DNA from 3 places in the Formivibrio sp. oc-25 genome. Region 2 is predicted to be linked to each of the others. Evidence: predicted binding sites of a transcription regulator. Region 2 holds the regulator's gene; each other region holds the start of a gene.

Region 1 (9,768 bases), on a different contig from region 2:
TGTCAAGCTCAAGGGTGAAGCCAAGACCGCCCGCATCCCGATCAAGGTGGTGCCGCTGGAGCAGAAGCTGAAAAAGCCGGAATGGATTCGTGTGCAGGCGCCCACGTTGAACGGCCGCTTCTACGAGATCAAGGAAATCCTGCGCAGCCAGAAGCTGCATACCGTGTGCGAAGAGGCTACCTGCCCGAATATCGGTGAATGCTTTGGCAAGGGCACGGCCACCTTCATGATCATGGGCGACATCTGTACCCGCCGCTGCCCGTTCTGCGATGTGGGCCATGGTCGCCCCAATCCGCTCGATGCGAACGAGCCGCAGCATCTGGCTGAAACCATCGCTGCGCTCAAGCTCAAGTACGTGGTGATCACCTCGGTCGATCGCGACGACTTGCGCGATGGCGGTGCGCAGCATTTTGTCGACTGCATCACCAAAACCCGCGAGCTCTCGCCCGCAACCCAGATCGAAGTGCTGGTGCCCGATTTCCGCGGACGCATGGATATCGCACTGGATATCTTCGCCACCGGCTTGCCCGATGTGATGAACCACAATCTGGAAACCGTGCCGCGTTTATACAAGCAGGCCCGCCCCGGTGCCGATTATGCTCACTCGCTGCAACTCTTGAAGGATTTCAAGGTGCGCTTCCCGAATGTTCCTACCAAGTCCGGCATCATGGTTGGCCTGGGCGAGACGGACGAGGAAGTGTACGAACTGCTGCGCGACATGCGCGCGCACGATATCGACATGCTCACGCTGGGCCAGTACCTGCAGCCTTCCAATGGCCACCTGCCGGTGTTGCGTTATGTCGAGCCGGCGCAGTTCAAGCGCTTCGAGGAATACGCCTACGAAATCGGCTTCAAGCATGCTGCAGTCGGGGCGATGGTGCGTTCCAGCTACCACGCCGATCAGCAAGCGCACAAAGCAGGCGTGTAATTCTCCAGTAGCGAGAATCGACAGACAGTTCCCTCTCCCCAGCCCTCTCCCGTAAACGGGAGAGGGAGCATCAGTGTTTGGTTTCAAGCCCCTCGCCCGCCCGCGGGAGAGGGGTTGGGGAGAGGGTAATCAGCCGGCGCTTGCTTACTTTCTGGAGAAAACAATGAATTACCGGCAACTTGGCAAGACAGGCTTCAGTGTTTCGGAAATCGGGCTCGGCACCTGGCAGGTCGGTGGCACCTGGGGCCAGCCATTCGATGCAGCGCTGGCCGAGCGCACGCTGCTCGCCGCCATCGATAAAGGCGTGAATTTCATCGATACGGCCGACGTCTACAGCGGTCAGCAGAGCGAGCGCGTGGTGGGCAAAGTGGTCAAGGCGCGGCGCGATCAACTGTTCATCGCTACCAAGGTAGGCCGCCGCCTGAATCCGCACGATGCCGCCGGTTACAACCCGCAGAATATCCGCCAGTTCGTGGAAGAAGCCTTGGTCAATACCGGGCTCGATACACTTGATCTGGTGCAGCTGCATTGCCCGCCCACGCCGGTCTACGCCAAGGCCGAAGTGTTCGGCGAACTCGCCAAGCTGAAGCAGGAAGGCAAGATCCGCCACTTCGGTGCCAGTGTCGAAAAAGTGGAAGAAGCGCTGCAGGCCATCCAGTATGAAGAGCTGGCCACCATCCAGATCATCTTCAACATGTTCCGCCAGAAGCCGATCGATGCCTTTTTTCCGGACGCTCAGCAGAAGAACATCGGCGTGATCGTGCGCGTACCGCTTGCCAGCGGCCTGCTTACCGGCAAGATCACGCGCGATACGCAATTCGGCCCCAAGGATCACCGCAGTTTCAACCGCAACGGCGAAGCGTTCGACAAGGGCGAAACCTTCTCCGGCGTGGATTTTGAAACCGGCCTCGCTGCCGTCGAAGCACTCAAGCTGTACTTCCCTGCCGACCCGGGTCTGGCTGCGTATGCCCTGCGCTGGTGCCTGATGTTCGATGCCGTGAGCACGGTCATCCCCGGCGCCAGCCGCCCGGATCAGGCTGAGCGCAACCTGATCGCCAGCGGTTTGCCCGCGCTGACCAACACCCAGATGGCCGCCGTGGCCGATGTCTATGAACGGCTGATCAGGCCGCAGGTGCATGCATCCTGGTAATCATTTTGGCCCCTTCTCGCAGCAGCAGAAGGGGCCTATAACCATAAAACAATAAATCTCTACACTGGAGTAACCATGCGTGACTCACTTCCCCGCCACCAGCTCAGCATGACCGTGCTGATGACCCCGGACATGGCCAATTTTTCCGGCAATGTGCATGGCGGCTCGCTGCTCAAATTGCTCGATCAGGTGGCCTACGCCTGCGCCAGCCGCTACGCCGGCACCTATGCCGTTACGCTTTCAGTCGATAGCGTGCTGTTCAAGCAGCCGATCCACGTTGGCGAACTGGTCACCTTTCTGGCCAACGTCAACTACACCGGCCGCACTTCGATGGAAGTCGGCATCAAGGTCATCGCCGAGGATATTCGTAACAACTCGGTGCGCCACACCAACAGCTGCTTTTTCACCATGGTGGCCATGAACCCGGACGGCAAACCGGCTGCGGTACCGCCGCTGAGCCCGGATACGGACGATGCACGCCGGCGCTGGAAGGAAGCCGAGGTCCGGCGCGCACTGCGGCTGAAAAAGTGAGTAGCCGCCGAAGAATGTCGGAATCGTAGATGTTGACCCTGCGCAAACTGGCAATAAGTGACGAAAATTGTCACTCATTGATCCAGGCAGGGCAAAGAAAAAGGGCCGTAGCGCGAAGCTGCAGCCCTTTTGCATTTTTGGTGCCGTTGAAGTGAATCGAACACTCGACCTACTGATTACGAATCAGTTGCTCTACCGACTGAGCTACAACGGCGCGGGAGCGGATTCTACCGCGAACCGGGCGGTTTGTGAACAATCCGGACTTGGCAGTGCTGCCTGCATCTGGCTTGTACATAAAAATCGAGCGATCTCCATGATCTGGCACGCTGTTTGCGTTATGGTTGGCACGTCGCAAAGGCGGCAAGTTGACTAATCCAAAGGGGAACACTATGAAACGCATGCAAAAAGGTTTTACCTTGATCGAACTGATGATCGTGGTCGCGATCATCGGCATTTTGGCTGCGATTGCGCTGCCGGCTTACAATAACTATCGTGTCAGATCTGCAAATGCTGCATGTTTGGCAGAAGGGACCGCGTACGTCAAAAATGCAATTGCTGCTATCTATGCAAGCATGAGTGTTCCTGCTTTCGATAACAGTGCTTGCCAAACCACGACCGATACCATAACGGCAGCTTCCGGTACTTGGGATGTTGTTCCCGCATCGCCGGGTACTGGCACGGTGACGTGTCAGCTGGATACAGGTAATTGCTCGCATTCCTAAAATTGGGTGCTGAAACAATAGGCCTCGCTTCGGCGGGGCTTTTTTGTACTATGCCCACCCAATAGGGGGATGGCCATGACACGTAGGCAACAAGGATTTACCTTGATTGAACTGATGATTGTTGTCGCTATCATCGGCGTTTTGGCTGCGATTGCGCTGCCGGCCTACAATGGTTATCGGATTCGTGCAGCGGAGTCTTCCTGCTTGTCCGAAGCCGTGGCGTATACCAAGCACGCACTGTCTGCTGTCTATGCCAATTCCACGATTCCGTTGCCGGCCAACAACGCCTGCACCAATATCTCTCAATTGACCAATGTTTCCGGCGCATTGAGCCCCACCTCCTCGACCATCACGCCGCGCACGCCTGGTCAGAGATCCATCTTGTGTGATAACGCCAACGGCAACTGCACCATCCAATAAATGAATGTCGCATCCTTAAAAATTCGCCATGACCCTAATCCGCTCTGAAAATACCTCAAACCGTGGTCTGCTGCTGTGGAGCTTGCTGCTGTGCGTGGGCTGGCTGTTGCCAATACACAATGTACCGTGGGCTGCTTTTCATACCGATGCCTGGATCACTTTGATATTGTTGGCTGCAGCCGGTGTGATGGTTGTCCGCTCCCCTGACAGGGTGAATCTTCATGGCATCGTCATTTTTGTTGCCGGGATGTTGGGGGTGGTCTGGTTGCAACGTGCCTTCGGGCTGGTGCTGGAAACCGGCAATGCCTGGATGGGCACAACCTATCTGCTCGGCCTGCTGCTGGGCTTGCTGGTGGGTGCTTGCTGGGAAAGCAGGCTGCCCGGGCAATTGGCTGATGGCCTCTTTAGTGCGGTTGGCATAGCTGCAGTGGTATCGGTCGGTATTCAGCTGCACCAGTGGTGGGGTGGCGAGGCCTCATGGTTGATGGCCGGCAATCCGTCCCGGCCTTTTGCCAATCTGGGCCAATCCAACCAGATGGGGACTTTCCTGTTGTGGGGTCTACTGGCGCTGGCATGGGGGGTATTGCGGGGGAAAGTGGCTACGGTGCTGGCGCTGTTGCTGGCTGCCTGGCTGCTGTTCGGGCTGGCGCTGACGGGGTCGCGCACGGCGTGGATCGCCGTGGTGCTGCTGGTTGCCGCTGCCTGGCTCTGGCGCCGGCACTGGCCGCAGCCGAGATTTCCCTGGGTGGTAACAGGCCTGGCTTTGTATTTCGCTGCTTGTGTGGCCGTGGTGATTACATTGCAACAAGCAGCTCCCTCACTGGATACGGTTACCCGGCTGCAGGGTGAACCGCGCTTTGCTGCCTGGACGTTGTTTGTCGATGCTGTATGGCAGCGCCCCTTCTTTGGCTACGGCTGGAATCAGACCCTTCTGGCACAAGGGAACGTGGCGCTGGAGCACCCCCCGCTTTCCATGTTTTACAGTTATTCCCACAACCTGTTTCTGGATCTGGTTTTGTGGTGCGGTATCCCGTTGGGCTTGCTGGTGGCCGGATTGCTGCTGCACTGGATGTGGCTGCAAATCAGGTCCGTTCGCTCGGCCGAGCATGCGGTGCTGGTGTTGTTTGTGCTGGTTGCAGCCAATCATGCCATGTTCGAATATCCGCTTTATTACGCCTATATCCTGCTGCCGGTCGGGCTGGTGATGGGCGCACTCAATGTGCGGGCTGGCATGCAGCCAGTCTGGCAGATGCCGCGTGGCATTTTTGCATTGCTTTGGTTAAGTGGCGCTGTACTGTTTGCGCTGGTGGTCCGGGATTATTTTCAGGTGGAAGCACGCTATGGCGCACCAGTTCCGGAGGCTCAAGACAAGGCAGCTGCGCCATCTTCCGATTTGTTGCTGCTTACCCAGTGGCAGAGCTATTTTGAGTATTCCAGGCTTGTTCCGAAGGCCGGTATGACCGAGGCCGAGCTGGACCGGGCGCGCATGCTGACTGCGCTAAATCCGAACAACATCAGTTTCACATTCAAACTTGCCATGTCACTGGCTTTGAATGGCAAGCCACAGGAAGCGGGAGACTGGCTGGAAAAATTCTGCAGGATGGCACCTCATCACTATTGTGAAGCGGTAAAAGGTCAATGGATCAAGGCAAAACAGGGCAGGCCTGAACTGGCTTCCGTGGTGTGGCCTGCATTACCTGGTGCCGTTAAGCCGGAATAGGCACGTTCGCCCGAAGCAAGGCTCGGGTGAGCCTCCTTGAATGCGCCGAAAGATGGATTTTCGGTACTTGCGGTATCATTGCCCGATTCCGTATTCCTGTTTCCGTGTATGTCCCCTATCAAACTGATCGTCGGCCTCGGCAACCCCGGGGCCGAATATGCACAGACCCGGCACAATGCCGGGTTCTGGTTTGTCGATGAACTGGCGCGCAGCGCCGGTGTTTCCCTGCGGCACGAGTCCAAATTCCACGGCTTGGTGGCCAAGGTCCGGCTGGATGGGCGCGAGGTGTGGCTGTTGCAGCCACAAACCTTCATGAACCGCAGCGGCCTTTCCGTGGTGGCGCTGGCGCAGTTCTACCGCATCCTGCCCGATGAAATCCTGGTCGTGCATGACGAGCTGGATATTCCGGCCGGGCAGATCAAGCTCAAGCAGGGCGGTGGCAATGGCGGGCACAATGGCCTGAAGGATATCCAGGCACATCTTTCTACCCCGGCATTCTGGCGCTTGCGCGTGGGTATCGGCCATCCGGGCAACAAGGCCGAGGTGGCGAGTTTCGTGCTCAAGCCGGCCCGGCGCGAAGAGCAGGAATTGATCGACGAATGCCTGAATCGCGCGCATATCGTGCTGCCGAAAATTCTGGCGGGCGAGACGGGTGCGGCGATGCAGTTGCTGCATACCGACGAGACCAAGAAACGGCCAAACAAGCCGTTGGCGGAATGATCCCTCCCTCGCGAGCGGTCGTAGGACGGGTTTTAACCCGTCATCCACCATGCTTTCAAACATACTGTTGACGGACTGAAGTCCGTCCTACGGTCTCAATTCTGGTGGGAAGCGTGAATTTATTGGAAAAGGAACCGCCATGCAGACCATCCTGATCGCCAACCCGAAGGGCGGCAGCGGCAAATCCACGCTGGCGACCAACCTGGCCGGTTATTTTGCCTGGCAGGGTGAACAGGTGATGCTGGGGGATCTGGACCGGCAGCAAACCTCGCGCCACTGGCTGCGCTTGCGCCCGGACAATTTTCCGGCCATCACCGGTTGGGAGCTGAAAGACCGTGAACCAGCGCGCCCTCCCAAGGGCACCACGGTGGCGGTGCTGGATAGCCCGGCGGGCTTGCATGGCAAGAAGCTGGATCAGGCGCTGAAGGTGGCTAGCCGCATTCTGGTACCGGTACGCGCCGGGTTCTTTGACATGTGGGCGTGCGAGGATTTCTTTCGGCAACTGGCCGAAGAAAAGGCCGTGCGCAAGGGTGTGGTCGAGGTGGCGGTGGTTGGCATGTGCGTGAATCCGCGCACGCGCAGCGCGCAGGAACTGGATGATTTCCTTGCGCAGTTTGCATTGCCGGTGCTCACGCATCTGCGCGAAACCCAGTTGTATATCCAGCTGCAACCCAAGGGCTTAACCCTGTTCGATCTGCCGCGTCTGCGTTATGCGCGCGATTACCAGGAATGGCAGCCGCTCTTGGATTGGCTGCAGAGATAATCCATCCACCCTCTCCCCAGCCCTCTCCCGCAAGCGGGAGAGGGAGCCGCTATTCCTCTCGCCCGCCGGGGAGTGGGTGATTTTGCTCCTCTCGCCCGTTTACGGGAGAGAGGCTGGGAGAGAGGGCGTGTCTTTTTTGAATCAAACCATTGAATGAGTCCTAACGTGAGCAACAAAATCCCCGTCAATCTGGTCACCGGTTTTCTTGGCGTGGGCAAGACCACGGCCTTGATGCGTTTGCTGGCTGCCAAGCCGGCGGATGAATACTGGGCGGTGGTGGTCAACGAGTTTGGTGAGGTGGGCATCGATGGCGCCACGCTCTCAACCGCAGGCGAGGGCTTGCAGGTGGCCGAGGTGCCGGGCGGTTGCGTGTGCTGCACCACCAGCCCGATGTTGCGCACCGCGCTGAATCAATTGGTGAAGGCGCGCCGCCCGGATCGCTTGCTGATCGAGCCTTCCGGATTGGGGCATCCGGCCGGGATTGTTGATCTGCTGCGCGATCCGTTCATGGCCAAGACTTTTGAGGTGCGGGCGGTGTTGACGCTGCTTGATCCGCGCCATCTGGAAGATAGCCGCTATACCAGCCACGAAACCTGGCGGGATCAGATCCAGCTGGCCGATGTGCTAGTGCTGAACAAGTGCGATGTGGCTGATGTGGCGCAGATCGAGCGCGCGCAAGCGATGGCTGCGGCGCTATTCCCGCCCAAGCTGGCGGTGGTGCAATCGGTGAACGGCGAGTTTGATGCAGCTCTGCTCGATCTGGAGCTGCATCCGGAGCGCTGGCCGGAAGTGGGAACCCCGCATGCGCACAGCAATAATGTGCCCTTGCGGCCACGCAAGAAGGTTGTGCAACCCGAAGTTGCTTCCGAGCTGGAAAGCTGGCCGATTCGCAAGCAGCAATCGAGCCTGGGCAGCCATAGCTGCGGCTGGATCTTTGCGCCGGAAACGCAGTTCTTCAGCGCAGCAGTGGCCGATCTGTTCGAGGCATTCAACCAGCCGGAATCGCTGGGCCTGGCTGGCCTGACCCGGGCCAAGGCGGTGGTAAATACCGAGCGCGACTGGTATCGCTTCGATTGGGTGGACAACATGCCCGGCGTGATGCCGGCCGCCTGGCGGCGCGATAGCAGGCTGGAAGTCATTGTGCAGGCAGAGTCGGCACCGGATTGGTCGCTGCTGGAAGCAAGGTTGCTGGCGGCGCGGATCGGGGGGTGAGAGCTCCCTCTCCCCAACCCTCTCCCGCAAGCGGGTGAGGGAGTATTGTGCCCCTCTCGCCCGCTTGCGGGAGAGAGGTTGGGAGAGAGGGGAGGGAGCAGGAGTGGCCGCGTTAGCGGGCGCTGGCCACCAGCAGGTCTGCCAGTGTGGTTTCGTGAGGTTCGATCAGGTGCAATTCGCGCAGTTGCTGCAAGGCACTGGCGAGATCATCGATCTGGGTGAGTTGTTGCAGTTCCCGCTGGGTTTTGCGCCCGTCTATCATCAGCAACAGCCGCCGCAGCCGGGCATTGATTTCTGCGCTGCGATGGTTGATCTCGTGAATGCCCTGCAATGTTTTCTGGTAAATGGTGTCCTGTTTCATCTGCATTCTCCCTGTTTGCCGGGAACAGTGCGCCGGGGGAGGGCTGGTTCCCATCGGGAGGATTGTAGTGAATTATTTTTTGTTACAAAAGATGGTCACAGGCTGCCGTAGGAATGCAGGCCGGCCAGAAACATGTTGACGCCGATAAAGGCAAACAGCGTGATCAGCAGGCCGATCACCGACCACCACGCCAGGATGGCACCGCGCCAGCCCTTTACCAGCCGCACATGCAGCCAGGCAGCATAATTGAGCCAGACGATCAGCGCCCAGGTTTCCTTCGGATCCCAAGACCAGTAACCGCCCCAGGCATCGGCCGCCCACATGGCACCCAGTACCGTGGCGATGGTGAAAAACAGAAAGCCTACGGCAATGGCTCGGTACATGATTTCATCCAGCACGCGCATGTCCGGCAGGTGGCTGGCCAGAATGCCTCGCCGCGCCAGCAGTTGCGCTACGCCGAGCATGGCCGCGAGTGCAAAGGCACCGTAACCGATGAAGTTGGCCGGTACGTGGATCTTCATCCACCACGATTGCAGCGCCGGGATCAGCGGCTGGATTTCATGTGCCTGCCTATCCAGGCTATACCAGACGATAAAACCGACGGCGGCCGAAATCACCAGCAGCACGAACGCGCCCAGCTTGCGTGTCTGGAAGCGTGCTTCGTAAAACAGGTGGAGCAGTGCGGTGATCAGGCAGAACAGCACGAAGACTTCATACAGGTTGGAAACCGGAATATGGCCGACATCCGGCCCGATCAGCCAGGATTCGTGCCAGCGAACCAGCAAGGCCACCAGTGCGGCACCTGCAGCGGCCCAGGTCAGCCCGCTGGCAATGCCCAGGGCCGAATCCGAGCGCCTTAGCAAACCGATCCAGTACAGCAGCGTGGCCAGTACAAACAGCACGCACATCCACATGACCGCCGACTGGCTGGCGAGCAGATACTTGAGCCAGAACGATTGCTGGGCGTTTTCCAGACTACCGCTGTACAACCAGACCGCAAGGCCGGCGACTGCGCCACTGACTGGCAGGAAAATCTGCTGTGCCGGCCAGCGCCAGCCCAGCCAGGCCAGACCGATTGCACTGGCGATCAGAATGCCTTGCTCATAGCCATCCATCAGCCCGGCGTAGCGCCACAATGTGAGCGCGCTGCCAATTAGCAACAGCACGGCAAATGCCGATAGGCGGGAGGTCAATCCGGTGGTCTGATCAGGATGCTTCATGGCTGCTCTCGGCGGTCATTG
Region 2 (9,768 bases):
CCGAACTGGCTACGTGCGCAACGTCCATCACCGGCTCGACCGCCATGTCGCCGTTGGCCTGCCGCGTACCGGTAGGCATGCGGCGGGTCATGTCGGTGGCGGCATTGCCGATATCGATCTGGCCGCAGGCAATATTGTATTTACGCCCATCCAGTGAAATCGAACGGGTCAGCCCCGTGATGGCATGCTTGGTGGCGGTATAAGGTGCCGAGTTGGGGCGTGGTACATGCGCCGAGATAGATCCGTTATTGATAATGCGCCCGCCTTGTGGCAGCTGTTCCTTCATCAGCCGGAATGCCGCCTGCGCACACAGAAACGCACCGGTCAGGTTCAGATCCACCACGGCTTGCCAGTCATCGACGGAGATGTCCTCGAACGGCACGGCCTGCGCGCTCTTGCCGGCATTGTTGAATAGCACATCCAGTCGACCAAATTGCTGACGGATCTGCTGGAACAATTCATTGACGCTGGCCGGATCACAAACATCGGTCGAAATGGCCAGGGCTTGATTGGCCGTGCAGCCGGATTCAACCACTGTGGCCTGCAATGCATCCAGGCGGCGGCCAGCCAATACGACACGATACCCCGCTTGCAACATGGCAATGGCCACGGCTTTGCCGATGCCGCTGCCGGCACCGGTAACCAGCGCAACTTTGTCTGTCATTTCGCTTCTCCTTTGTGTGGTTCTGGATTGGGTTTGCGTTCGACGTGCAGGCTCTTATATTCCCTGTAGTAGTAACTTTTCCGCAGCAGCCAGATTTTCCTGCTCGCCAAACAACACCAGAACGTCGCCAGCCTGCAGTTCAAAAGAATCAGCGGGGGCTGTGGCGGGCATGTTGCGCCGGCGAATCGCGCGCACTTCGACATCCAGTCCGGCAAGCGGGATATCGCCCAGTCGTTTGCCGATGGCCATGGCACCGACCAGCAAGTGCACGGTATGCAGGCGCGGCTGCGGCCGCTCCGGATCGCCTAGCTCTTCGTTCAGACCGCGGAAGAATCCGCGGAACAGGCTGTAGCGCGCTTCACGCACTTCGCGAATGCGCAGCAATACCTTGTTCAGTGGCACGCCCAGCATCATCAGGGTATGCGAGGCGAGCATCAGACTGCCCTCGAGAATTTCCGCCACGACTTCCGTGGCACCGGCTTGCTTGAGCTTGTCGATGTCGCTGTCATCCTGGGTGCGCACGATCACCGGCAGGTCTGGGCGCAGCAGATGGGCGAGTTCCAGGATTTTCATGGCCGAATGCGTATCGGTATAGGTGATGACGAGTGCCCTGGCACGCATCAGGCCCGCAGCCATCAGTACTTCACGCTTCGAGGCATCGCCATAGACGACGGATTCGCCAGCCGCCGTGGCTTCGCGGACCTTTTCCGGGTCAAGATCCAGCGCAAAGAACGGGATGTTTTCCTGGGCCAGTAGACGTGCGAGCGATTGCCCGGTACGGCCGTAACCGCACAGCACGACATGGCCCTGGGCCTGCATCGAGCGTACTGCGATTGCATGCAGGTTGGCTGCAAGATTCATCCATTCCGAACTGGCAAGTCGCAAGACCAGCTTGTCACTATGCTGGATGAGGAAGGGCGTGATCAGCATGGACAGCACAATGCCGGCGACGCAGGCTTGCTGCAGCGTGGCATCGACCAGCGTGTACTGAACAGCCAGCGCCAGGATGACGAAGGCGAATTCACCACCCTGACCAAGGGAAAAGCCGGTACGCCAGGCACCGCCTGCCGGAGTGCCGAACAGGCGGGCCAGGCCCGCGATCAGCGCTGCCTTGAGCGGTACCAGAAACAATACCAGCAGCAATACCAGCCACCACTGGGCAACCAGAATCTGGAAGTCCAGGGTCATTCCCACCGTGACAAAAAACAGGCCCAGCAGCAAGTCGCGAAACGGACGGATGTCGTCTTCCACCTGATAGCGGAAGTCTGTTTCCGCGATCAGCATGCCTGCGAGAAAAGCACCCAGTGCCAGCGACAATCCTGCCTGTTCGGTCAGCCAGGCAATCCCGAGCGAAACCAGCAGCAGGTTGAGCATGAACAGTTCGCTGGAGTGCTGCCTGGCAACCAGGTTGAACCAGGGGCGCATCAGGCGTTGGCCCAGATTCAGCAGCACCACCAGTACAAAGACGATCTTGAGGGAGGCGATGCCCAGAGCCATGAACATGGAATCGCTGTAGCGGCTGAGAACCGGCAATACGATCAGCAGCGGCACCACGGCCAAGTCCTGGAACAGCAGGATGCCGATTGCGTTCTGGCCGTGCGGTGAGTTGATTTCGTTGCGCTCCGTCAGGAGCTTGGAGACCATCGCCGTCGAGGACATGGCCAGCGCACCACCCAGCGCCAGTCCGGCAGCCCAGGGTAGATCGGATAGCCAGGCAATCAGCATGACCAGTACCGACACGCTGAAGACCTGCGCCGCGCCCAGGCCGAAAACAATGCGCCGCATGGCCTTGAGCTTGGCCAGGTTGAATTCCAGTCCGAGCGTGAACATCAGGAATACCACGCCATATTCGGCCAGATGGGTGGCAGCATCCGTGGAGGGAACCAGCGCCAGAGTGTGCGGACCAATCAGCATGCCGACCAGCAGATAGCCGAGCATCGCCGGCAGCTTGAAGTGACGGCAGGCCACCACGGCCAGCACGGATGCCATGAGCAGGAGCAGGAGCAGATGAAGCTCGGTCATCGTGTTTTATCTATCGGGCGAAGTCTTGATTATATCCAGCTGCGAACCCATGCGCGCTGGCATATTGCCGTCAATGGTATACTTCGTGCATGAAGAATACTGATCCCCAAAAAATTCTGCAGAATGCGCGGCGCGTTCTGACCGTCGAAGCCGAGGCGATTGTTGCGCTGGCCGAGCAGCTTGATGGTGCATTCCACGAGGCTTGCCTGCTGATAGATGCATGCCGTGGCCGCCTGATCGTGACCGGCATGGGCAAGTCCGGCCATATCGCACGCAAGATCGCAGCGACCATGGCCAGTACTGGTACGCCGGCCTTTTTTGTGCATCCGGGCGAAGCCGCCCATGGTGATCTGGGCATGATTACCAGCCAGGATGTGGTGCTGGCCCTGTCGAATTCCGGTGAAAGCGATGAACTGGTCACGCTGTTGCCGAGCTTGTCGCGCTTGGGCGTGCCGCTGATCGCAATGACTGGCAACCCGCAATCCACGCTGGCGCGCGAGGCTGCCGTGCATCTGTATGCCGGCGTCGAGCAGGAAGCGTGTCCGCTCAACCTGGCCCCCACCGCAAGCACGACGGCGGCGCTGGCATTGGGCGATGCCCTGGCTGTGGCACTGCTGGAGTCACGTGGCTTTGGCAGCGAAGATTTTGCGCTTTCCCATCCCGGCGGCAGTCTCGGGCGCCGTCTGCTGGTTCATGTGCGTGATGTGATGCATGACGGCGAGCGTCTGCCGGTCGTGGGCAGGGATGTAATGCTAAAGGATGCGTTGCTGGAAATGACGCGCAAGGGCTTGGGTATGACCGCAGTGGTCGATGCCGAGGGCGGTTTGTGCGGTGTGTTGACCGACGGCGATTTGCGCCGCGCACTCGATCGCGATATCGATGTACGTGTGGCGGGCGTGGCAGAAGTCATGACCCCCAATCCGGTGACCATCGATGCATCACGCTTGGCGGCAGAAGCTGCACAGATCATGGAAACCCGGCGCATCAACGGCTTGCTGGTGCTCGATGGCAAAAAACTGGCGGGAGCGTTGAACATGCATGACTTGCTGCGTGCACGGGTTGTTTAAAAGAACAGGAATGACGGGAATGAACGAAAAAGCCAAGGCTGTCCGCATGATGATTTTCGATGTGGATGGCGTGATGACAGATGGCAGCCTGCACTATTCCGATTCCGGCGAAGAGATCAAGGTATTCAATTCGCGTGATGGCCATGGCCTCAAGGCGCTCAAGGCCTCCGGCGTGAAGTTGGCCATCATTACCGGACGGACCTCGCGTGCGCTGGAGCGACGCGCCAACCAGTTTGCAGTCGACTATCTCTATCAGGGCGTTGAAGACAAACTGGCTGTTTTCAACGAGATTTTGCAGGATGCCGGACTGACGCCTGCTGATTGTGGCTATATGGGCGATGATGTGGTGGATCTACCCGTGATGCGACGCGTGGCCTTTGCGGTGGCGGTGTCGGATGCGCCGGAGCTGGTGCGTCTGAATGCCCACTATGTGACCGGTTTGCCAGGTGGGCGCGGGGCCGTGCGCGAAGTCTGCGATCTGGTCATGCAGGCCCAGGGTACACTGGAGCCGATGCTGGCTCATTATCTGCGTTGAGCATGGCGATGACCGCACGTCTGACGCGCTGGATGCCGATTCTGCTGGCTGCCCTGCTAGGAGGGCTGATCTGGCTGTTGAATCGCGCCACGGATTTGCCGGAAGCCGTGCGGGCCAGTGTGCCCACCCGGCCGGATCTGCTTGCCGAATCGGTGCGTGTGCAGCGTTTTGACGAGCAAGGCAATCTGGTGTCGGTATTGACTGCGACGCAAGCCAGGCATCTGCCGCAGGACGACACCATGTTTTTCGAACAGCCGCAGCTGGAGCAGACCAAACCGGGTCAGCCCAAGCTGAGGCTGACTGGCGAGCAAGCCAAAGCCATCAATCGTGCAACCGAAGTCTGGTTTTACGGTGCGGTGGAAATGCGTCGCGAGCCGGATGGCCGCAATGCCGAATTGGTCATCCGTACCCGTGACATGTACGTCGATACCCAAAAACAGATTGCACGCTCCAGTGCGCCAGTCGCTGCGGACATGGGGGCGCATCGTGCCCGTGCCGTGGGCTTTGTGGCAAACAACCGCGAAGAATCGCTGGAACTTCTTTCCCAAGTGAGCATGACTTATGTTCCGAACAAACGTAATGATGGCGCTCGCCGCAGCGTGCAGCCTTAGTCTTCCCGCCATGGCCGAACAGGCAGACCGCGAGAAGCCGATGAATATCACGGCAGACCACTGTGATTTCGACCAGAAAACCATGAAAAGCATCTGTACCAGCAATGTGGTGGTGGTGCAGGGGTCGATGACGATTCGCGCCGACAAGCTGGTGATCAGCCAGGATGCCGAGGGCAATCAGTTCGCGCAAGGTGAGGGCAAGCCGGTACGGTTTCGCCAAAAGCTCGACAAGAGCCCGGATTGGCTGGAAGCCGAATCACTCAGATTCGATTACGACGGCAAAAAGGGTTTCCTGCAGCTGTTCGACAAGGCGTGGGTACGCAAGAATCAGGATGTGGTGGTGGGCGACCATATCACTTATGACCTGAATTCCGAGCTGTATCAGGTCAAAAGCAATCCGGGCGGTCGTGTGAACATTACGATTACCCCGAAAAAGAAAGAAACGACAGACGGGAAGGCTGCGCAATGAGTGTGCTCAAGGCCGAACATCTGAGCAAAGCCTACCGCAAGCGTACCGTGGTGCGAGATGTCTCGCTGGAAATTGCCTGCGGCGAGGTTGTCGGCCTGTTGGGGCCCAATGGCGCGGGTAAGACCACCAGTTTCTACATGATTCTGGGGCTTGTGGCACTTGATGGCGGCAAGATCGAGCTCGATGGCGTGGATATCACCCGCCAGCCCATTCACAAGCGCGCCCGTTTGGGGTTGGGATACTTGCCGCAGGAAGCCTCGATCTTTCGCAAGATGACGGTCGCCGAGAATATTCGGGCAGTGCTGGAGTTGCAGGAGATCGAGCCGGAAGAAGTTGAAACGCGCCTGGATGATCTGTTGCACGACCTGCATATCGGACATCTGCGTGACAGCAACGCCTTGGCCCTATCGGGCGGCGAGCGCCGCCGTGCCGAAATAGCCCGTGCCCTGGCCGCCAGTCCGCGCTTCATCTTGCTGGATGAGCCATTTGCCGGTGTGGATCCGATTGCCGTGATGGATATCCAGCGCATCGTGCGCTTCCTGAAAGAGCGCGGGATTGGTGTGTTGATCACCGACCACAATGTTCGCGAAACACTTGGAATTTGCGATCGGGCTTACATTATTTCCAGCGGTGAAGTCATCGCGTCCGGCTCGCCGGATGATATTGTCAACAATGAAAGTGTGCGCAAGGTCTACCTTGGCGAACACTTCAGAATGTAAGCAGTAATGAAACAATCCCTGCAATTGCGCATTGCGCAGCAGCTCAATCTGACGCCACAACTGGCGCAATCGATCAAGTTGCTGCAACTCTCTACCCTTGATTTCCAGCAGGAAATCGAGCGCTTCCTCGCGGAAAACCCACTGCTCGAGCGAGAGGAGGGGGCGGCGGACAGGGAGCATGAATCCACCCAGAGCGATACGCCTGCTGCGGAATCCGAGCGCGAAGCGCCGGAAATGGAAGCGGGTGAGTTGCGCTGGGATGATGTGCGCAGCGGTAACAGTCGCAGTGATGATGACGAAAATGATCCTGCGCTCAATGTGGCACAAAGCCTGAGCTTGCGTGAACACCTGATTGCCCAGGCCGGCCTGTTGCCACTGGCGCCGCGCGAACGGGCTTTGCTTGAACTCCTGATCGATGCACTGGATGATGATGGCCTGCTGACGCAGCAGCTTGAGGAAATCCTGTCGCAGGTGCCGCTGGATGTACGCGAGGAAATGGAAATTGACGAGGACGATCTCGCCATTGCCTTGGCCTATCTGCAACAGCTTGAACCCATCGGCGTGGGTGCGCGCGATTTGTCCGAATGCCTGCGGTTGCAGTTGTTGCAGCAACCGCAAAGCCCAGCCAGGCAGTTGGCGCTTGATATCGTGCGCGATCATCTCGATTTATTGGCTGCGCGCGACTACACTAGAATCAAAAGGCAGCTGCAATGTGGTGATGAATGCCTGAGGGAGGCACAAACCTTGATCACGGGGCTCAACCCCCGTCCCGGTGCGGATTGGTCCGCAGACTCCCCGCGTTATGTCGTCCCTGATGTGATCGTTGATTGTTATCGTGGTGCCTGGCGCGTGCGGTTGAACGAGTCCGCGATGCCCAAGCTGCGAGTGAACGAGATGTATGCCCGTATCCTGCAACAGGAAAGCGGCGCAGGATTGGCGACACAGCTGCAGGAAGCTCGCTGGCTGCTCAAGAGTGTAGAACAGCGCGGGCAGACCATCCTGCGGGTGGGTCAGGCAATCGTAGAGCGGCAACGGGCTTTTTTTGAACATGGCGAAGAAGCAATGCGGCCGCTGGTGCTGCGCGATATCGCCGAACAGCTGGGCTTGCATGAATCAACGGTTTCGCGGGTGACGACCCAGAAGTTCATGCTCTCGCCGCGCGGTTTGCTGGAGTTCAAGTATTTCTTCGGCAGCCACGTTGAAACCGAAGCGGGCGGAGAGTGTTCGGCGACGGCAATCAAGGCGCTGATAAAGAAACTGGTCCAGAATGAAAACAAGAACAAGCCCCTGTCCGATGGGGCGATAGGTGAAGAACTCGCAAAGCAAGGGATCGTGATTGCGCGACGAACCGTTGCCAAATACCGGGAGGCATTGCTGATTCCTCCCGTCAACCAGCGCAAGAGCTTGTAAGTACAAGGCCTTGTCAGGCTTATCATAAGGAGACGTACCATGAACCTCAACATTAGCGGCCATCATGTGGAAGTAACCCCGGCGATCCGTGACTACGTCATTGCCAAGCTCGAACGCGTGACGCGTCACTTTGATAACGTCATCGATGTGGGCGTGATCATCTCCGTGGACAAGTTGCAGCAAAAAGTTGAGGCTACCGTGCATGTGCGCGGCAAGGATATTCATGTCGAGTCGATCGATGCGGACATGTATGCGGCCATTGATTTGCTGGCCGACAAGCTTGATCGCCAGATCGTCAAGCACAAGGAGAAAATCCAGAATCACCGTAATGAGAGCATGAAGCATCAAGAAGTTGCTGAATAATCCAGCAGCGGGCAAGGTACGGGAACGCCGCGAGTCGTTCCCGTTTTTCTTTGCGTTACAATATCTAACATTTGAACCTGATCCATTCCAGCCATGAGCCTGATCAACAAGATCCTCCCGTCCAGCAATATTTTCCTGGATTTGGAGGTCGGCAGTAAAAAACGCGTGTTCGAACACGTCGGCATTCTGTTTGAGAACAGCCACGGTATTGCGCGCAGCGTGATTTTCGACAGCCTGTTTGCCCGGGAAAAACTGGGCTCGACCGGTCTTGGTCAGGGTGTGGCCATTCCGCACGGGCGCATCAAGGGGCTGAAAGAGGCAACGGGCGCCTTTGTCCGGCTCAAGGAGCCGATTCCGTTCGATGCACCGGATGGCAAGCCGGTTTCGCTGATTTTTGTGATGTTGGCTCCGGCCAACGCCACGGATCTGCATCTGCAAATTCTCTCGGAACTGGCACAACTTTTTTCCGACAAACAGATGCGGGATCAATTGCTGGCTGTGAGTGATGCCGGTGAAGCATGGAAACTGATCTCCACGTGGGAACCTTATGCCGCAGATTACAGTTAGGCAGCTATTTATCGATAACGCCGAGAAGCTGCGGCTAACCTGGGTGGCGGGCCAATCCGGCGCCAACAACCTGCTCTCCAATGACGCATCAGAACAGAAACCGTTGCTGTCTCTGGTGGGCCATCTGAATTTTGTCCACCCCAATCGGATTCAGGTGCTCGGCGTGGCCGAGATCGCCTACCTGGCCGGCCTTTCGCCCGAGTCGCAACAGGAAGGGATGAACCGCCTGTTCGCTAACGACATGGCCGCCATGATCGTGGCCAATGGCCAGCAGGTGCCGGATGTTCTCAAGGATGCAGCGGAACGGCATCATGTACCGCTGCTGACCTCGCCGGAATTGTCGCCCTACCTGATGGAGGTTTTGCGCTTCTATCTTTCCAAGGCACTGGCGGTTTCCACCCATCTGCACGGCGTATTCCTGGATGTGCTGGAAATGGGCGTGCTGGTGACGGGCGAATCAGCCATGGGCAAGAGCGAGCTGGCGCTGGAATTGATCTCGCGGGGTCATGGTCTGGTTGCTGATGATGTGGTCGAGGTCTATCGCACCAATCCGGAAACGCTGGAAGGCCGTTGCCCGCCGATGCTGCGTGATTTTCTGGAAGTGCGGGGTATCGGGGTGCTCAATATTCGCTCGATTTTTGGCGAAACCGCAGTGCGTCCACGCAAGAATCTGCGTCTGATCATCCATCTGGCCAAGGCCAGCGGTGAAACCCTGGCACCGATCGATCGCCTGGAAATGCAGGCCGCAACCCAGGAAATTCTGGGCGTGCAGGTACGTAAACTGGTGATTCCGGTGGCTGCCGGCCGTAACCTCGCGGTGCTGGTGGAGGCTGCTGTACGTAACTATATCCTGCAACTACGTGGCATCGATTCGACGCGCGAGTTCATCGAGCGCCACCAGAAATTCATGGAAATGGGTGAATGAACACCGGGCAGCAGGTCGTGCTGGTTTCCGGGCTTTCCGGCGCCGGCAAGAGTGTGGCGCTGAAATCACTGGAAGATCTGGGTTATTACTGTCTCGATAACCTGCCTGCACCCTTGTTGACCCAGGCAGCCTCGCTACTGGATCGCGACGGTTATCCCAAGCTGGCTATCAGCGTTGATGCACGTAGTGCCCATAACTTGTCTTCCCTGCCGCAACAGATCGAAGTGCTGCGCTCAAGCGGACGTGACTTTCGTCTGTTGTATCTGGAAGCGCAGGACGAAACCCTGATCAGGCGTTATTCGGAAACCCGCCGCAGCCACCCGCTTTCTCAGGGCACCCTGACGATCAGCGAGTGCATACAGCTGGAGCGCCAGATTCTGGGTGAGATTCGCGAGGTCGGGCATGTGATCGACACC
Region 3 (9,768 bases), on a different contig from region 2:
CGTCGGATGCTCGAGCTGGATATCACAGTGCTTGCGCCGGCCTATCGTGATACGTCCGCGTGTCAACGCACATTCGCGCAACAGCTGACCATCCAGTTTGATCTGCAGTTTGGCCATGCCCATCACCTGGATGCCAGCCGGGCAAACCAGCCGCGCCCCGCGGCATAGCCGTGCCTGATACCCACCAGCACCACCGAGACATTATCGCGCCCGCCATTGGCATTGGCCTGCTCGATCAGCGTCTGCACCGCCAGGGGCAGATTATCGGCAAACAGGCCCAGCACTTCCGCGATCAGATCATCCGGCAACATATCGGTCAACCCGTCCGAACAGAACAGGTAGAGATCGCCGACCTGAACCTCGCACTGCTGGATTTCACTTTGCACGTCATGCGCAATGCCCACCGCTCGGGTTACCAGATTGCGGTAGCTTGCGTTCCGGGCCGACTCGGCATCGATCAGCCCGGCATCGAGCTGTTCCTGCAGCAGCGAGTGGTCATGCGTGATGCGTGCGAGGGTCTGCTCGCGATATCGATAGAGGCGGGAATCGCCGACATGCCCCACCACCAGCTGATTGTCGTAAAACAGGCCGCAGACTACCGTGGTGCCCATGCCGTAACAGAGCGCATCGGTGGCCGCGCGCTCGAACACCACGCTGTTGGCCCGGTCGATGGCAATGCGCAACATTTCCAGCGCAACAGGCAAGGACGAGCCCTTGTTGGCCCGCGCTTGCGGACGCAAGGCATCCAGCTCCGCACGCAAGGTCTCGCTGATCACGTCGATCGTAAGCCCGCTGGCCACTTCGCCCGCGTTGTAGCCGCCCATGCCATCGGCCAGCACGACCACACCCAGCTCGGCATCGTAGAACACCGCATCCTCATTGTGCTCACGTACGCGGCCGGTATCCGTTGCGCCCGATATTTCCAGCGCTCCCCGCAGGCTATGCATGTGGATCTTTCCTCTTCTGTGATGCTTCCAGCCGTGCCAGTGCCAAGGCAAACTGCGCACCGGTCTGGAATCGCTCGGTCACGGTCTTTTGCAATGCCTTCATGATAATCCTCGCCAGCGCTGCCGGCAGCCTCGGCTGCAGGATTCTGGGATCTTGCACGGGTTGAGACTGGATCGCCTGCATCAGTTCAGCCAGGGATTGGCCGCTGAACGGCAAATGGCCGGTACTGAGCTGAAAAAGCACCGCCCCCAGTGAATAGAGGTCGGAGCGGCCATCGATATGCTCACCGGCCAGCTGTTCCGGCGACATGAAGGCTGGTGTGCCCAATACCATGCCGGTAAGCGTGCGGCTGGCATCGGTCAATCTGGCCACGCCAAAATCCGTCAGCTTGACCCGGCCTGTCTGCGGATCATAGAGAATATTGGCAGGCTTGATGTCGCGATGCACGACCTGGCGACCATGGGCATGATCCAGCGCCAGCGCGATCTGGCGCACCAATGCCAGCACCTGCGGCAAGGGCAACAGCTGATCGGGCGCGGTCCAGTCACTGAGCGGCCTGCCCGGAAAAAACTCCATCGCCATCCAGGCCAGATGGCCGTCTTCGCCGGCGGCAAGGGTCTGGATGATGGCCGCATGGCGCAGTCGTGCCACGGCCTCGGCCTCGCGCAGAAAGCGGGTTTTGACCTCAGTCAGGAGAGCCGGCGCAAATTCCGGCGCCAGCGCAATGGTCTTGAGCGCAACCGCCTGCCCGGTTTGTGCTTCGTGTGCCAGATAGACCGCACCCATTGCACCACGCCCCAGCAAGCGCTCGATCCGGTATCCCCCCACCATATCCGGCAGTGCTGCCGTCACCACGGGCGGCACGGTGGCACCCAGGCGCACACCGGCCGGCCTATCTGCCGGCTGCTCACGCAACAACTGCCGCAGCAGCAAGATCGCCAGCAAACCCACGGCCAGCAGCACGGCCAGGATGACCCCTATCATCAACATGCTCATTGCGCGTTCCGTTCAACCTGCCCGATTTCAGAACCTGTTCTCAGCTATAGCTGCCATCGGGCCAAACTGATAGGTGATCCGATTCAAGGCACATCGACGTAAGACATGCGCCGCTGGATGATGCTGGCCTTGCGCAGCATTCTCGAATCATTGCGACGGGTATCGTAATAGCGCGGGTTGGGCACCATCGCCGCCAGCCGGGCGGCCTGTGCCGGGGTCAGCGTGGATGCACTGTTGCGGAAATAGTGGCGCGCAGCGGCTTCCGCCCCGAATACGCCATTGCCCCACTCGATGACATTGAGATAGATCTCGAAGATACGGCGTTTATCCATGACCGCCTCCAGCATCACCGTGATCAGGGCTTCCTCCAGTTTGCGCCACGGGGTGCGTTTGGAAGAAAGAAACAGGTTCTTGGCCAATTGCTGACTGATGGTCGAACCGCCGGCAACGATACGCCCCTTTTTCAGGTTCTTTTCCCAGGCAAGCTGGATACCCTCCCAGTCGAAACCTTCATGTTCGAGGAATTTGGCATCTTCGCTGGCCACCAGCGCGCGTTTGAGATGCCCCGAGATGCGGTTGTACGGCACCCATTTGTGGCGCAATTCAGCGTCGGGCCTTTTCTGCTGCAGGCGATCCAGTTGCTCTTCCATGAATGCGGTCTCGGACGGATTATGGCTGCGCCACCACAGTACATGGCCGAGAATCCAGACATTCCAGCACAGGAAAAGCAGCAGGATTGCCAACAGTATCCGGGCAATCCAGCCGGCAGACGTCAGCTTGCGACGCGCCATCAGGCAGCACGCAACAGATCGAAGACCGGCTGGGCATCCGGACGCAAGCCGGTCCAGACCTCGAAGGCTTCCACGGCCTGGAATACCAGCATGCCCAGGCCATCGACCCGTTGCGTCACGCCCGCTTCCTGGGCACGTTGCATGAAGGGGGTTTCCCCTTTGCCGTAGACCATCTCGTAGGCCACGCAGCCCGGCGCAAACACGCTGGCTGGCAGCGGGAACGCCTGGCCACCCAGGCTGGCGGAGGTGGCATCAATGATCACGTCAAAGGCACCTTCGACCTGATCGAGCCCCACCCCACTGATCGGTACGCGGATCTGCGCACTGAACTGACTGGCCAGATCGGCAGCCTTGCTGGCGGTACGATTGGCAATCACGATCTCGGCCGGCAAGTCAGCCGCCAGCGGCAGGATCACCCCGCGCGAGGCGCCGCCAGCACCCAGCAACAGCACGCGCTTACCCACCAGCAGGCAGAATCGGCGCAGGTCCATGACCAGACCGATGCCATCGGTATTGTCGCCCACCAGCGTGCCATCCGCTTCGAGCTTGAGCGTATTCACCGCCTGTGCGGCCTGCGCACGCGGGCTCAGGCGATCGCACAGCCGGAAGGCTTCTTCCTTGAACGGCGCGGTGACATTGCCGCCTTGGCCGCCCTCGGCAATGAACTGGCGCAAGGCAGCTTCAAAACCATCGAGCGGCGCCAGGATACGGCCATACTCGAAATCCTTGAGGCCAAACTGGGCAGCAAAGGCCGTCTGGATAAGCGGAGATTTGCTTTGGGCAATCGGATTGCCAAAAATGGCGAGGCGCATGACACGACCCTGCGAAATTTTGAAAGGGCGAATTCTACACCGGGCTTAGCCAAGAGCTGCCCTGGATCTGTTGCAATAGATCCAGGACAGAGGGAAACCCTACATGTTTATCCAGGGCAGCCCCGCAGCCTTCCAGCCATTGCACTTGCCACGCTGCTGATTCTCGTCCTTGTCGCCCTCGAAACCTTCCAGAATATTGTAGGACTCGGTATAGCCATGCTGCGCCGCCAGCGCTGCTGCCTCGTGCGAGCGCACGCCTGAGCGACACAGAAACAGCACCATGCTTTCACGATCCACCACGGCCTTGAGCCGGGTCAGGAAATCCGGATTCAAGCTCATCAGCGGATAGCGTTTCCATTCGATCAGTTCCGCCTGTGGCACGACACCGACAAACTGCCATTCCGGCTGTGTGCGGACATCGACAATCTTCACGCCGGGCAGGCCCTGCATCAGTGCCCAGGCTTCTTGCGGCGTGACCGCACCGGAATAAGGCAAATCGAAATCGTCTGCCCGTTCACGGGCAAGTTGCAGGATGTGGGCGAGTTGGCTCATTGCGGTGTGTCTCCATTATTCATTGAATATGCCGTTTATCCGGCCAGGCTTGTTGGGCTCTTGTTTTATTTTATCGTTCGATACGGAAATGCTTACCAGCAAAAATGACAGCCGGCCGAAACGCACCCAAACAGTGCAAGATCAAATCAAATGTCATAAATTGGTGCATGGATTGGCTCGTGCAGCGGGCTAAGTCCTTGTGGCACAATAGCGACGCCCAATGCACAAAGCTGGCATGAATTCTGCTGCATAACGCGCCGAGCGCCTGCGCGATGTTTCGGCGTCTATTGAATCAGATCAAATTTCAGTCTCTCAACAAGGAGAATCAAACATGGCGGCAGCCGACGTAATCAAGCTTATCCAGGAAAACGATATCAAGTTCGTTGACCTGCGTTTTACCGACACCCGTGGCAAAGAACAACACGTAACCGTACCGTCCCACGTTGTGGATGAAGAGTGGTTCGAACACGGCCACGCTTTCGATGGCTCCTCCATCGCTGGCTGGAAGGGCATTCAGGCTTCCGACATGCTGCTGTCGCCGGACCCCGCTTCCGCCAAGATCGACCCGTTCTTCGACGAACCGACCGTATTCATCACCTGCGACGTGATCGAACCGTCCGACGGCAAGGGCTATGACCGCGACCCGCGTTCCATCGCCAAGCGCGCTGAAGCCTACCTGAAGTCCACCGGCATTGGCGACACCGCCTACTTCGGTCCGGAACCAGAATTCTTCATCTTCGACAGCATCACCTGGAACACCGACATGTCCGGTTGCTTCGTGAAGATCAATTCCGAAGAAGCTGCCTGGGCCACCGGCGAAAAATTCGAAGGTGGCAACACCGGTCACCGTCCGATGGTCAAGGGCGGCTACTTCCCGGTTCCGCCGGTTGACAGCCTGCAAGACATCCGCGCCACCATGGTGCTGATCCTGGAAGAGCTGGGCATCCCGGTTGAAGTGTTCCACCACGAAGTGGCTACCGCCGGCCAGTGCGAAATCGGTACCAAGTTCAGCACCCTGGTACAACGTGCTGACTGGACTCAAGTCATGAAGTACGTGATCCACAACGTGGCTCACCAGTACGGCAAGACCGCCACCTTCATGCCGAAGCCCATCGTTGGCGACAACGGTTCCGGCATGCACGTGCACCAGTCGATCTGGAAAGATGGCAAGAACATGTTTGCAGGCAACGGCTACGCCGGCCTGTCCGACACCGCCCTGTACTACATCGGCGGTATCATCAAGCACGCCAAGGCACTGAACGCCATCTGCAACCCGGGCACCAACTCGTACAAGCGTCTGGTTCCGCACTACGAAGCGCCGGTCAAGCTGGCCTACTCGGCTCGCAACCGTTCCGCTTCGATCCGCATTCCGCACGTGCAGTCCGACAAGGCTCGCCGTATCGAGACCCGCTTCCCGGATCCGCTGGCCAACCCGTACCTGTGCTTCTCCGCCCTGATGATGGCCGGTCTGGATGGTATCCAGAACAAGATCCACCCGGGCGATCCGGCCGACAAGAACCTGTACGATCTGCCGCCGGAAGAAGACAAGCTGATCCCGACCGTGTGTGCCTCGCTGGAAGAAGCTTTGGCTGCACTCGACGCAGACCGCGAGTTCCTGACCCGTGGCGGCGTGTTCAGCAACGAATTCATCGACGCCTACCTTGAACTGAAGATGGCTGAAGTGAACCGTACCCGCATGACGACTCACCCGGTTGAGTTCGACATGTACTACAGCCTGTAATCCACTCGGATTACCGCTGTCGCAAAGCCCCGTGTCTCGGCACGGGGCTTTGTTTTTCGTAGAATCCCTTTTTTATCGCAGGCTGCCATCATGTCTATCCGCGCCGTCGTATTCGACCTGGGTGGAGTTCTGGTCGACTGGAACCCCGAATATGTCTACCGTGCGCTAATCCCGGATGCGGATGAACGCCGCTATTTCCTCACACATGTCTGCAACAGCACCTGGAATGTGCAGCAGGATGCCGGCAGATCGCTTGCGGAGGGCACGGCGCTGTTGGTGCGGCAATTCCCCGAGCACGCCAACCTGATCGAGGCGTTCTACTCGCGCTGGCCCGAGATGCTCGCCGGCACGCTGCCGGATGGTTTGGCGCTGCTGGAAACACTGGATGCTGCAGGCATCCCGCTGTATGCGCTCACCAACTGGTCGGCGGAAACCTTCCCCTATGCGCGCGCCAATTTCCCGCTGCTTAGCCGTTTCCGCGACATTCTGGTATCGGGCGAAATCGGCCTGATCAAGCCCGATCCGGCTTTCTACCGCCTGATGTTCGATCGCATCGCGCGCGATTTGCCGGACTTGCAACCCGAAGAACTCGTCTTCATCGACGATGTCGAACACAACGTGCAGGCTGCTCGCGCACTGGGCTGGCATGGCGTACATCACGGCAACGACCGGCACTCGCATCTGGAATTGCGCATACTTGGCCTGCCAACCTGAGAGCCTGTTCACGATCTTTTCACCGCAGCGCCAGACAGGAAAAGGGTTAGCCACAAGGCGAACGACGCTGGCAATAACGGGTTATTTCCAAGACGTTCAATGCAGTGGATGGCCATTTTCCTGCCTGGCCCGGCGGGTTCCGGGCATTGCCGGCAGCCGCCGGCGTTACAAACCGCTTGTGGTACACGTACCACGGCACGGTTTGTGCCTTGGCCTCTATCCGGCACTGCACAGAACGCTGCGGTAAAATGATCGTGAACAGGCTCTGAGGAAATCGTCATGAACAGCACAGACAAACCCCGCGTGGTTATCCACTACTGCACCCGTTGCAACTGGCTGCTACGCGCCGCTTGGCTGGCGCAAGAACTGTTGACCACCTTCAGCGAAGAACTGGGCGAAGTTGCCCTGCAACCCGGAACGGGTGGCGTTTTTGTGGTGAGCTGCAACGACACCATCATCTGGGACCGCAAGACCGAACAACGCTTTCCTGAAGCCAAGGAAATCAAGCAGCGCATCCGCGATCTGATCGTGCCCGACAAATCACTGGGCCACAGCGACAATCGACAGCCCGACTGACAGCATTGAGGGCCCTGTGCTACTCTCGATCCATGATGAAGCTACGCCATTTAACGCCGCTGCTGTTTGTACTTGCCGCCCCGACATGGGCCGACATCTACAAGCATGTCGATGAGCACGGCAACATCACCTTTACCAATGCACCGGTCAGGGGTGCGCAACGCATCCTGATCGAACCCACGCGCGCAACAGCCCGCTCTGCCGCACCCAGCCTCTCCGCGCCCGCACCATCACGCAGCACGGTATCGCCTTCATCCTTCCCGCGCGTGGATGCCGGCACCCAGAAAGAGCGTGACCTCAACCGCCGCCGCATTCTGGAAGATGAACTCGGCAACGAGCAGCGCCTGCTGAACGAGCGCAAGCAGGAACTGACCAACGCCGAAGCCCAGCGCAGCGCACAGGACAAATCCAACCCGCAACAATATGTCGAGCGTCTGGGGCGCCTGCGGGAAGGTGTATTGCTGCATGAAAAAAACATCGCCGCCCTGCAAAGCGAACTTGGCAAGTTGCGCTGATTGCCCCTGCCCTTCCATGCACTGATTTGGCACAGCCAAACCTGCCCTCCGCACGTGCACTGATCGCCCCACTTTGGTGCGCTATACTGGTGCAAGCACAATCAATCATCGCGTGAAAACTGTTCATCACTGGTCGTGATAAACCGCCGGCGGGGTGAGACACCGCGTAAAAAACGGAATGCACAGGGAACACATGCGGATTTGAGAACCTGTTCACGGTTTCGCAGCAAGCGCAGGGGTGGGCTCCAGCAAGCGATTTTGCTGCGTTTATACGGGCTGGCCCATCTTTTGCTTTCATACAGGCAAACCTAAGGAGCGCAGCGCCATGAGCCACAGCGCATTTGCCGGACTTGAATTTCTGGATGCCGCAGTACTTGCCATCGCAACCGATGGCCGAATCACCTATGCCAACCCGGCAGTCAAAAGCCTGTTCACCCTGCGCGATTGCGAAGGACTGACACTGGCAGCCTGCTTCGGTCCGGCTTCGCCGATTACCCAAGCCTTTCTGACCGCCCAGCGTGACAACATCTCGATCACCGAACACGAGCTGGCCGTGGAAGGCCCGCAAGGCGAGATGTACATCACGCTGACCGTGACGCCGATCGAAGCATCGCAGGCGGCTTTCGTGCTGGAAATTCGCCATATCGATCAGCAACGCCGCATTGCCAATGAAGAACGCGTGCAGGCGCAGCAGCAGGCCAACCGCGAACTGATCCGCAATCTGGCGCACGAGATCAAGAATCCGCTTGGCGGCATTCAAGGGGCTGCCCAGCTGCTGGCGCACGAGCTGCCCGATCCACGCCTGAAGGAATACACCCAGGTCATCGTCGAGGAATCGCAGCGCCTGCAAGGGCTGCTGGATCGCCTGCTGACCCCGCACCGCCTGCCCAAACTAACCGAACTCAACATCCATGAAGTGCTGGAACGCGTACGCAGCCTGGTTCAGGCCGAGACCCCCAACGGGCTGGCGGTGAAGCGCGATTACGACACCAGCCTGCCACCGCTGATTGCTGACCGCGAACAGCTGATCCAGGCCGTGCTCAATATCGTGCGCAATGCCGTGCAGGCGATGAGCGGCATTGGCGAAGTCTGCCTGCGTACCCGCATTGCGCGCCAGGTCACGCTCAACCGCCGACGCTATCCGCTGGCGCTTCGCATCGAGATCGTGGACAACGGCCCGGGCATTCCCGAGTCGCTGCGCGAAACGCTGTTCTATCCCCTGGTTTCCGGCCGTCCCGGCGGCACTGGCATCGGCCTGCATCTGGCGCACACCTTTATCGTGCAGCATCACGGCATGATCGAATTCGACAGCCGTCCCGGCCATACCTGTTTCACCATTCTGCTGCCAGTCAATGCCTGGCAGAACGACAAGCATCATTCGGAGTAAACATGAAAGCCGTCTGGATCATTGATGATGATCGTTCCATCCGCTGGGTGTTCGAAAAGGCCCTGACGCGCGAAGGCATCGATCACGCCACCTTCCCTTCCGCCACCGAAGCGCTGGCGCGCATGGAAACCGAGCGCCCAAGCGCCGTGGTGTGCGATATGCGCATGCCGGGTGAGTCAGGCCTGACCTTCCTGGAAATCGTCAAACGCGAATGGCCGGAAATCCCTGTCATCATCATGACCGCGCACTCCGATCTGGACAGCGCCGTTTCAGCTTTCCAGGGGGGCGCCTTCGAATACCTGCCCAAACCCTTTGACGTCGACCAGGCGGTGCTGCTGGTTCGCCGCGCACTGCAGGAAAGCGAGCGCCAGGCCGAAACCATCGAAGCTGCCTCGCCCGCACCGGAAATTCTCGGCAAGGCGCCAGCAATGCAGGATGTATTTCGCGCCATCGGCCGCCTGTCGCAATCGGCCGCCACGGTGATGATCACCGGCGAATCGGGCGCCGGCAAGGAGCTGGTCGCGCGTGCCCTGCATCGGCACAGCCCACGTTCAAACAAGCCATTCATCGCCATCAATACGGCAGCGATTCCGAAGGATCTGCTCGAATCCGAGCTGTTCGGCCATGAGCGCGGCGCCTTTACCGGCGCGGACGCCAAGCGCCAGGGCCGCTTCGAGCAGGCTGAAAACGGTACACTGTTTCTCGATGAAATCGGCGACATGCCGCCAGATCTGCA

What was found. Region 2 encodes sigma-54, which starts transcription at its own class of promoters, with help from an activator protein. Its sites were predicted from a motif close to CTGGCACGCTTCATGCTT; they were not measured.
Region 1: a site for sigma-54 is predicted at 2,928-2,945, ahead of AC0KVQ_RS04165 (pilin). Genes of this name have one in related genera too.
Region 3: a site for sigma-54 is predicted at 7,922-7,939, ahead of glnL (nitrogen regulation protein NR(II)). Genes of this name have one in related genera too.

What each region holds. Positions count from the first base shown of each region.
Region 1 covers NZ_JBVVOL010000004.1:131,076-140,843, forward strand. Annotated here, with positions in the region: gene lipA (lipoyl synthase) at 1-928, shown strand, start outside; gene AC0KVQ_RS04150 (aldo/keto reductase) at 1,092-2,078, shown strand; gene AC0KVQ_RS04155 (acyl-CoA thioesterase) at 2,154-2,609, shown strand; tRNA gene AC0KVQ_RS04160 (tRNA-Thr) at 2,748-2,823, opposite strand; gene AC0KVQ_RS04165 (pilin) at 2,999-3,331, shown strand; gene AC0KVQ_RS04170 (pilin) at 3,407-3,751, shown strand; gene AC0KVQ_RS04175 (PglL family O-oligosaccharyltransferase) at 3,780-5,471, shown strand; gene pth (aminoacyl-tRNA hydrolase) at 5,580-6,191, shown strand; gene AC0KVQ_RS04185 (nucleotide-binding protein) at 6,331-6,954, shown strand; gene AC0KVQ_RS04190 (CobW family GTP-binding protein) at 7,120-8,166, shown strand; gene AC0KVQ_RS04195 (hypothetical protein) at 8,279-8,527, opposite strand; gene ccsB (c-type cytochrome biogenesis protein CcsB) at 8,623-9,747, opposite strand; gene AC0KVQ_RS04205 (cytochrome c biogenesis protein ResB) at 9,734-9,768, opposite strand, start outside.
Region 2 covers NZ_JBVVOL010000011.1:9,522-19,289, forward strand. Annotated here, with positions in the region: gene AC0KVQ_RS09180 (SDR family oxidoreductase) at 1-664, opposite strand, end outside; gene AC0KVQ_RS09185 (monovalent cation:proton antiporter family protein) at 719-2,686, opposite strand; gene AC0KVQ_RS09190 (KpsF/GutQ family sugar-phosphate isomerase) at 2,776-3,753, shown strand; gene AC0KVQ_RS09195 (KdsC family phosphatase) at 3,773-4,288, shown strand; gene lptC (LPS export ABC transporter periplasmic protein LptC) at 4,297-4,899, shown strand; gene lptA (lipopolysaccharide transport periplasmic protein LptA) at 4,868-5,368, shown strand; gene lptB (LPS export ABC transporter ATP-binding protein) at 5,365-6,087, shown strand; gene AC0KVQ_RS09215 (RNA polymerase factor sigma-54) at 6,094-7,497, shown strand; gene hpf (ribosome hibernation-promoting factor, HPF/YfiA family) at 7,537-7,860, shown strand; gene ptsN (PTS IIA-like nitrogen regulatory protein PtsN) at 7,954-8,427, shown strand; gene hprK (HPr(Ser) kinase/phosphatase) at 8,408-9,352, shown strand; gene rapZ (RNase adapter RapZ) at 9,349-9,768, shown strand, end outside.
Region 3 covers NZ_JBVVOL010000006.1:116,918-126,685, reverse strand. Annotated here, with positions in the region: gene AC0KVQ_RS05985 (FHA domain-containing protein) at 1-117, opposite strand, end outside; gene AC0KVQ_RS05980 (Stp1/IreP family PP2C-type Ser/Thr phosphatase) at 123-947, opposite strand; gene AC0KVQ_RS05975 (serine/threonine-protein kinase) at 940-1,944, opposite strand; gene mtgA (monofunctional biosynthetic peptidoglycan transglycosylase) at 2,028-2,735, opposite strand; gene aroE (shikimate dehydrogenase) at 2,735-3,547, opposite strand; gene AC0KVQ_RS05960 (rhodanese-like domain-containing protein) at 3,647-4,099, opposite strand; gene glnA (type I glutamate--ammonia ligase) at 4,431-5,840, shown strand; gene AC0KVQ_RS05950 (HAD family hydrolase) at 5,931-6,554, shown strand; gene AC0KVQ_RS05945 (Rdx family protein) at 6,834-7,130, shown strand; gene AC0KVQ_RS05940 (DUF4124 domain-containing protein) at 7,163-7,645, shown strand; gene glnL (nitrogen regulation protein NR(II)) at 7,971-9,032, shown strand; gene ntrC (nitrogen regulation protein NR(I)) at 9,035-9,768, shown strand, end outside.